DNA from 2 places in the Peribacillus sp. GL_122 genome. Region 2 is predicted to be linked to the other one. Evidence: riboswitches for the same ligand, from Rfam matches in the RefSeq annotation. Region 2 holds a riboswitch; the other holds the start of a gene.
What was found. A riboswitch is a leader RNA that binds a small molecule or an ion and turns the genes downstream of it on or off. The one in region 2 is predicted to bind S-adenosylmethionine.

Region 1 (4,687 bases), 1.9 Mb from region 2:
TGGAGATCAAATTGGTTCACCGGGTACGGAATTGACGTTTTTTGAGATTCCCAATGCTGCCCGCACTCATGAGGGGAACAATAGTATTTCAGAAATTTCCTTAAGGGTGAGAGATGATGAAGCACTAGGATATTGGAAAAAACGGTTTGTTGAATTCAATGTTGAGCATGATGAATTATCGAGCCGTTTTGATAGGAAAGTGCTTACTTTTAAAGATCCTGAAGGGCAGAGGCTTCTTTTGGTTTCCGATCAGGATAATAACGGCGTTCAAGGAGGATTACCGTGGGATGGAAGCCCGGTGCCGCAAGAGTTTTCCATTCTTGGATTAGGACCAGTAAAACTTACTGTACCTAATATTGTACAAACAGAACGCGTTCTTACCGAGGTATTGGGGTTCAGGAAATCAGGCACATACCCATCCTCAATAAGGGGGCAAAATCCGATAGTCGTTTACGAGACAGGTGAGGGAGGAACAGGAGGGGAACTCCATATTGAAGAAAGGAATGACATACCTCGGGAAAGGTTGGGGAGGGGTGGAGTACACCATATTGCCTTCCGGGTGGATAATGAAGGGGAACTGAGAAAGTGGATAGAGAAAATTAGCGAATCGAAATTCGTGAACTCGGGTTATGTGGACCGCTTTTATTTTCATTCACTCTATTTTAGGGAGCCGAATGGCATCTTATTTGAATTAGCTACTGATGGACCAGGTTTTGCAGTGGATGAAGCAGAGCAGCACTTAGGTGAGAACCTTGCCCTGCCACCATTTTTAGAATCGAAAAGAAAAGATATTGAAGCGAATTTAAAACCACTGAATACAAAACCAACAAATTAATCAACAGGAAAGGAAGTAATCGGCATGCAAAAGCAAAATGCAGGAATACATCATATAACCGCTATTGTAGGCAATCCTCAAGAGAACGTGGATTTTTATGCTGGAGTATTGGGACTGCGTATGGTGAAGAAAACCGTTAATTTTGATGATCCAGGCACCTATCATTTGTATTTCGGAGATGAATCAGGTTCTCCGGGAACTATCATCACTTTCTTTCCTTGGCCTGGGGCATACAAAGGGAGAATTGGCTCAGGACAAGTGGGGGTTACAACCTATGCAGTTCCGGAAGGATCAATGGGTTTCTGGGAAATGCGTTTAGGTAAATTTAACATTGACTTTAAAAAGGTTTCACGTTTCGGCGAGGCATATCTGGAATTTCAAGACCCACACGGTTTGCAACTTGAACTGGTTGAGCGTAAAGAAGGGAAAAATAGCGAGTGGTCATTCGGCGGTGTACCAGCTGCCAAGGCGGTCAAGGGATTCGGCGGTGCCGTATTATTGACGTCAGAACCGATCAAAACGATGGAACTCTTAGAGAAAGTGATGGGCCTGCAAAAAATTGGGGAAGAGGGCGATTACATCCGCTTCAAATCCACATCGGACATCGGAAATTTGATAGATGTTAAAAAAACGGTGTTGCCAAATGGGAAAATCGGAGTGGGAACCGTCCATCATATTGCATGGCGTGCAATCGATAATGAAGATCATAAAGAGTGGAGGGAGCATATCGCCAACCATGGCTATGGTGTGACACCCTTTACAGACCGTCAATACTTCGATGCCATTTATTTCAGGGAAGATGGAGGCATACTTTTTGAAGTTGCCACAGATCCACCTGGCTTCGCTCATGATGAAACGAAGGAAACGATGGGTAGTAAATTAATGCTGCCGCCATGGCTGGAAGAAAAAAGGGGAATCATGGAGAAAACGTTACTGCCGGCAGTGCCGAGAGTACTGGAGGAGGATAAATGATGAAGCATATTTTTCAAAAAGGAAGTAATCCAGAAGAGCCATTGCTTTTGCTTTTACATGGCACTGGAGGAACGGAAACAGATCTCTTGCCATTAGCGGAAATGGTTTCACCGGGATCATCCGTATTAAGCGTACGGGGAAATGTACTTGAAAACGGAATGCCACGTTTTTTCCGCCGGTTATCCGAAGGGGTTTTTGATGAAGAAGATTTGATCTTTCGTACGAAGGAGCTTTATGACTTCTTGGAATCAGCGTCCAAAAAATATGACTTCGACCGTGAAAGAGTGGTAGCATTAGGTTATTCCAATGGTGCAAATATAGCGGCAAGTTTGCTGTTCCATTTCGAAGGGGCATTACAAGGAGCGATTCTTCATCATCCAATGGTGCCTAGACGAGGTATTGCATTGCCGTCCCTTTCGGATATACCTGTATTTATTGCTGCAGGTAAAAACGATCCGATTTGCCCGGCAGCAGAAACTGATGAACTTAATCAACTTTTACTGCAAGCTGGTGCTACAGTGGATGTTCAGTGGGAAAATTACGGTCATCAGTTAACACGTTCAGAGGTTGAGGCAGCGGGTTCATGGTTTCAAAAGCACTTTTTATAAGAATGAGAGGGAATGAAGATGATTTCTGTTAATCCTGAAAGTCTGACTGAACGGGATAATTATAAGTTTTTGACTGGAAGCATTATACCGAGACCTATAGCCTTGGTTACGACAAAATCCGAAACCGGTACAATCAATATAGCGCCGTTCAGCTTTTTTAACATAGTCAGTTCAAATCCTCCGATGATTTCCATTTCTGTCCAACGGAAAGAAGGGGTTTCAAAAGACACGGCCCGAAATGCAATTCAAACAGGTGAATTCGTTGTTCATATCACTGATGAGAATAATGTAGCTGATGCAAATCGAACGGCGAAGGAACTCCCATCCGACGAAAGTGAATTGGGTCTTACCAATTTCACGCCGGCTGTTAGTGATAAGGTATCCGTACCAGGATTGCAAGAAGCGAAGGTACGCTTTGAATGTACATTAGAGCAAGCGATACCATTGGCAGGTTCCCAGAATAAACCTGGTTGTGATTTATTGATAGGGAAAATAGTCTGCTATCATATAGAGCAAGATATTTACCATAATGGCCGAATTGACCAGAATGGGCTAAAACCTGTAGCAAGATTAGCGGGTCATACTTATACAAAACTAGGGGAATTATTTGAAATAGAACGTCCTTAAGTGAAAAGAAAGAAAAAATGGCGTCATCTTTTTAAGATGGCGTCATTTTTTAAAATCAAAATTACCCGGTTAGCTTTATCTGCAATTTTAATGTGGTAAGCGACTGTTCCAAAAACGAGCAACCATTTCATATTTATGCCGCCGGTGCCATGATCGTTAGAATTTTAAAGGAAGTCTTTACAATCCGAAACAAAACTTGACAATTTTTTCATAGATTGATAAAGTTATAAAAAAATAATTTCTTATCCAGAGAGGTGGAGGGACTGGCCCTATGAAACCTCAGCAGCAGGTCTACAAAGACACTGTGCTAATTCCAGGGGGTGAAACCTTGATAGATAAGACCGTACGTGTTTATTTGTCAGTAACGCACTCTTTTAGAGTGCGTTTTCGTTTTTTCTGGATCCAAGATTAAGGAGAGTAAGAATGGAGAACAAAAGAAAACATGATTTTCAAAGGAAAATGCAAGCACGGCATATAATAATGCTATCGCTTGGCGGGGTGATTGGAACTGGTTTATTCTTAAGTTCGGGTTATACGATTCAACAGGCTGGCCCATTCGGCACCATCCTTTCGTATCTGATTGGAGCTTTAGTGGTTTATCTAGTCATGCTATGTCTTGGTGAACTGGCAGTACATATGCCCGAGACAGGCGCGTTTCATAGCTACGCAGCCAAATACATCGGACCAGGGACAGGGTATACAGTAGCCTGGTTGTATTGGCTAACCTGGACTGTTGCACTAGGTTCGGAATTTACGGCTGCAGGATTGTTGATGCAGCGATGGTTTCCATCAATCAATGTCTGGATATGGAGTGCTCTATTTGCCATATTAGTCTTGGCTTTAAATGCGTTGACCGTTAAGTTTTTCGCTGAATCCGAATTCTGGTTTGCGTCTATAAAGGTATTTGCTATTGTGATATTTATTATTCTGGGAGCTGCAGCAATGGTAGGTTTTATTCCAATAATTAATTCACAATCAGCTCCGTTATTATCCAATTTTACAAGTGCAGGTTTATTTCCGAATGGTGCTTTTGCCATTCTAATGACGATGCTCGCGGTGAATTTCGCATTTTCTGGAACTGAATTAATCGGAATTGCAGCTGGAGAAACAGTGAACCCAGAAAAAACGATACCAAAGGCAATCCGTATGACATTATGGAGATTGATTATCTTTTTTGTAGGAACCATTGTTGTATTATCCGCATTATTGCCTATTTCGGATGCAAGCGTACTAGAGAGCCCCTTTGTTGCAGTTCTCGAACGAATTGGAGTGCCGTATGCAGCGGATATTATGAACTTTGTTATATTAACTGCCATTTTGTCTGCTGCAAATTCAGGATTATATGCATCATCCAGAATGCTTTGGTCGCTTGCAGATAAGAAAACAATATCACCCATATTTGCAAAATTGACAAAACGGGGTGTTCCGATAAATGCAGTTCTTTTCAGTATGTTGGGAGGTGGTTTAGCCCTTTTCTCGAGTATTATTGCACCGGATACTGTATATATAGTGCTTGTATCCATTTCTGGACTAGCCGTGGTAGTAGTTTGGATGAGTATTAGCGCGTCACAGTTTCTATTTCGCAGACGATTTATAAACGAAGGAAATTCAGTAAATGATTTGGCTTATCATACACCATTATATC
Region 2 (4,687 bases):
ATGACGACATGGTATCCAGCTGAAAGCCACATTTGTGTTACCCACTTATAACGTCCGTGATGTTCCATTGCCCCATGAATGATGACAATGACGCCCTTTGCGTCTCCTTCTGTCTCCCATTTCCACATACGAAATCCCCCTTTCACTTTTCACTTGATGTATACGATCCATGATAGTCAAAATAATATATATAAATTATAACCATATTCGTGATTTTCGACAAAAAAGAAATCTAACAAGTTGTACATTGCTATTATAAATAGCCAAGTGTATTTGCATACGGTATATTAAAATAATACATAAAAACATTCACTTCGGAAAGGAAATGATTGAAAATGATTATTTATCCGTATAAAGGCAAAGAACCTGAAATCGCTGAAAGCGCTTATATTGCTGAAAATGCTGTCGTGACAGGTGACGTCAAAATCGGCGACGAAACATCCATTTGGTTCAATTCCGTCATTCGCGGTGATGTATCCCCAACCATCATTGGGAAAAAGGTCAGTATACAGGATAACAGCATCCTGCACCAAAGCCCAAATAATCCATTGATCATCGAGGATGAAGTAACCATTGGCCATCAGGTCATTTTACATAGCTGTAAAATCCGCAAAGGAGCTTTGATTGGCATGGGATCGATCGTACTAGATGAAGCCGAAATCGGCGAAGGGGCCTTCATCGGTGCCGGCAGTCTCGTTCCCCAAGGTAAAGTCATACCACCGAACATGTTGGCATTCGGACGTCCAGCTAAAGTCATTCGCGAAATCAACGAAGAAGATCGCCAGGATATGGAACGCATCGTACGTGAATACGCCGAAAAAGGCCAATACTATAAAACGGCCGAACGAATAAAATGAATTGACTGAAAGTTACGAGTATTGTACTGAAACTCACGAGTAAACTACTCTAACTCACGAGTAAACCGCTCTAACTCACGAGTAAACCGCTCTAATTCACGAGTAATTGCTACAAACTCACGAGTAAACCGCTCTAATTCACGAGTAAACCGCTCTAATTCAGTAAACGGCTCTAATTCACGAGTAAAGCTTCAAACTCACGAGTATACCGCTCAATTTCACGAGTAAAACGCTCTAACTCACGAGTAATTGCTACAAACTCACGAGTAAACTGCTCTAACTCACGAGTAAACCGCTCTAATTCACGAGTAAAACGCTCTAATTCAGTAAACCGCTCTAATTCACGAGTAATTGCTACAAACTCACGAGTAAACCGCTCTAACTCACGAGTAAATGGCTCTAATTCACGAGTAAAGCTTCAAACTCACGAGTAAACCGCTCTAATTCACGAGTAATTGCTACAAACTCACGAGTAAACCGCTCTAACTCACGAGTATACCGCTCTAATTCACGAGTAATTGCTACAAAATCACGAGTATACCGCTCTAATTCACGAGTAAATGGCTCTAATTCACGAGTATACCGCTCTAACTCAGTAAAACGCTCTAATTCACGAGTAAACGTTACAAACTCACGAGTAAACCGCTCTAACTCACTCGTAGTTGACCCAAACAAACTTGTAAACGCCCCTTACTCACGGCGTATTGCACGTAAGTTGAATTTCTTTGGGATTTCTTGAATTATTCCCGAGAAGGCAAAATCAATCCATAAAAAAGGTGCCCCGCTAATTGCGGGACACCTTTTTTATGGATTACGCTTGTGCTTTTAATGTTTCTGCTTTGTCCGTGCGTTCCCATGGAAGATCTACATCTGTACGGCCAAAGTGTCCGTAGGCAGCTGTTTGTTTGTAGATCGGGCGACGAAGGTCAAGCATTTTGATGATACCTGCTGGACGAAGGTCGAAGTTAGCGCGAACTAGGTCAACAAGGACTTCTTCGCTAACTGTACCAGTTCCGAACGTATCAATTGAGATAGATACTGGCTCTGCCACACCAATTGCGTATGCCAATTGAACTTCAGCTTTGTCGGCAAGGCCGGCTGCCACGATGTTTTTCGCAACGTAACGAGCAGCGTATGCAGCAGAACGGTCAACTTTAGTAGCATCCTTACCAGAGAATGCACCGCCGCCGTGACGAGCATATCCGCCGTAAGTATCAACGATGATTTTACGTCCAGTAAGACCAGCATCTCCTTGAGGTCCGCCAATTACGAAACGGCCAGTCGGGTTGATGAAGTACTTAGTATCGGCATCGATCAATTCAGCTGGAACGACTGCTTTGATTACATGTTCTTTTAGATCGGCTTGAATTTGTTCAAGCGTAATTTCTGCATCATGTTGTGTAGAGATAACGATCGTATCAACACGTACAGGAACGTTATTTTCATCATATTCCACAGTTACCTGTGTTTTACCATCAGGGCGTAAGTAAGCAAGAGTTTCATCTTTACGAACTTGTGCTAAGCGGAATGAAAGTTTATGTGCCAATGAAATCGGAAGCGGCATAAGCTCTTCTGTTTCATTACAAGCAAATCCGAACATAAGACCTTGGTCCCCTGCACCGATTGCATCGATTTCTTCCTCTGACATGTTTCCTTCACGAGCTTCCAATGCTTTATCGACACCAGCTGCGATATCGGCAGACTGCTCATCAATGGAACTTAACACGGCACAAGTTTCAGCATCGAAACCGTATTTCGCACGTGTATAGCCAATTCCTTTAATCGTATCACGAACGATACGCGGAATATCCACGTAAGCGGACGTTGTAATTTCACCAGCAACAAGTACAAGACCTGTAGTTACGCTAGTTTCACACGCAACACGTGCATTTGCATCCTTAGCTAGGATAGCATCTAAAATGGAATCTGAAATCTGGTCACAAATTTTGTCCGGATGGCCCTCTGTAACAGATTCAGAAGTAAATAGACGTTTCTTTGACATCATATTTCCTCCTTGGAAGTTAGTATGTTGCAGGCAAAAGCCTGATTTTTACGGAACTCGTTTCCCTCATTAGTTTCAACTATAGACACAGAATTACTTACTAAAAAACACAAAAACCTTCCCTGGCAAATGAGGAAAGGTTTAACATTCTGTCTTCTATCCTTTCACTCTTATCGTTCAAGGGTTTTTACCTTGCTCAGGTTAGCACCATCACCACTATTCCTTGAAGACCTTCGCTTTATTTTCGGCGAGCGATCTTGGAGTCAAGTTCAATATGGCAGGTTGCTGGGTTTCAAAGGGCCTGTCCCTCCACCAACTCGGGATAAGAGAATCCGTACAATTTAAGATATTATCGTATCTGGCTGGAACTTGTCAATGCTTTTCTAAAAAGAACATTTCCACCCAGAATGGCGTTCATTTGAAAAAACATGTTGATACAACGTCCTAGAAGGGTTTACAATGCAAAATACGAATAGAAATGTTGTAAATTGCCATTAATAATAATGTAAAGAGCATCCGAAAAGAAACGACATCCTGACTTTCCCTTTAGACATATATTGCTTACTTACTTCCTATTAAAATAAAATTTTCTTCATGAAAGTTTATGCGATTATCCTGAATCGGTTCCTGCCGGATTAAAATGATTAACGCAACCAACTGAAAATAATCACAAATTAAAAGAAATAGTATAGACTAATTAGATGAATGTGTTATACTAATTGTAATCTAAAAACTTAAACAAAGGAAGGTATCTCATATATGAATTCTGTAGACGTTTCTAATGAGTTACACCAATTATTAACAGGAAACAATGTGCAAACTCAACTTTCAGTTCCTCAATTGGTCGAAAAAGTATTAAGCAGAAATGAAGGCGTTCTAACATCAACCGGTGCGGTAAAAGCTGAAACTGGCAAATATACAGGTCGTTCACCTAAAGATAAATATATCGTTGAAGAAGCATCCGTTAAAGATAAAGTCGATTGGGGTTCAGTGAACCAGCCTATTTCTGAAGATGTGTTCAATAAACTATATAATAAAGTAGTTGACTACCTAAAAGCAAAAGAAGAGATTTTTGTTTTTAAAGGTTTCGCTGGTGCAGACGAATCATCACGTCTTCCTATCCGTGTTGTTAATGAATATGCTTGGCATAACCTTTTCGCCCATACGTTGTTCATCCGTCCAAACGAAGAGGAACTGAGAGGTCACGAAGCTGAATTCACAATCCTTTCTGCACCTAACTTCAAAGCAGACCCGGAAGTTGATGGAACTGCATCCGAAACTTTCATCATCGTTTCATTTGAACGCCGTACCATCCTGATCGGCGGAACGGAATATGCAGGAGAAATGAAAAAATCGATCTTCTCGATCATGAACTACTTACTTCCAGAGGCTGGAATCCTTCCAATGCATTGCTCTGCTAACGTAGGACGTGAAGGGGACGTCGCTTTATTCTTCGGACTGTCCGGTACAGGCAAAACGACTTTGTCTGCAGACACTAGCCGTAAACTGATTGGCGATGACGAGCACGGCTGGTCTTCTAACGGCGTATTCAATATCGAAGGCGGCTGCTATGCTAAAACGATCAACCTTTCACGTGAAAAAGAACCACAAATTTTCGATGCGATCCGTTTCGGTGCCGTACTGGAAAATGTTGTTGTTGATCCGGATACACGTGAAGCGAACTATGATGACAGTTCATTGACTGAAAACACTCGTGCTGCTTACCAAATGCAAGCGATCGATAACATCGTGAACCCAAGTATTGCAGGACACCCAAATACAATCATTTTCTTGACAGCTGATGCTTCAGGCGTTCTGCCTCCAATCA

Region 1: it holds a riboswitch for S-adenosylmethionine, as region 2 does, so the genes downstream of both, mmuP (S-methylmethionine permease) here and metK (methionine adenosyltransferase) in region 2, are expected to answer to the same signal.

What each region holds. Positions count from the first base shown of each region.
Region 1 is NZ_CM174415.1:3,265,950-3,270,636, reverse strand. It holds gene AC3ISB_RS15670 (ring-cleaving dioxygenase) at 1-835, shown strand, start outside; gene AC3ISB_RS15665 (ring-cleaving dioxygenase) at 860-1,807, shown strand; gene AC3ISB_RS15660 (alpha/beta hydrolase) at 1,807-2,415, shown strand; gene AC3ISB_RS15655 (flavin reductase family protein) at 2,434-3,042, shown strand; SAM riboswitch class I at 3,282-3,384, shown strand; gene mmuP (S-methylmethionine permease) at 3,466-4,687, shown strand, end outside.
Region 2 is NZ_CM174415.1:5,120,980-5,125,666, forward strand. It holds gene AC3ISB_RS24805 (alpha/beta hydrolase) at 1-128, opposite strand, end outside; gene AC3ISB_RS24810 (gamma carbonic anhydrase) at 339-857, shown strand; gene AC3ISB_RS24815 (hypothetical protein) at 1,257-1,532, opposite strand; gene metK (methionine adenosyltransferase) at 1,669-2,862, opposite strand; SAM riboswitch class I at 3,027-3,188, opposite strand; gene pckA (phosphoenolpyruvate carboxykinase (ATP)) at 3,619-4,687, shown strand, end outside.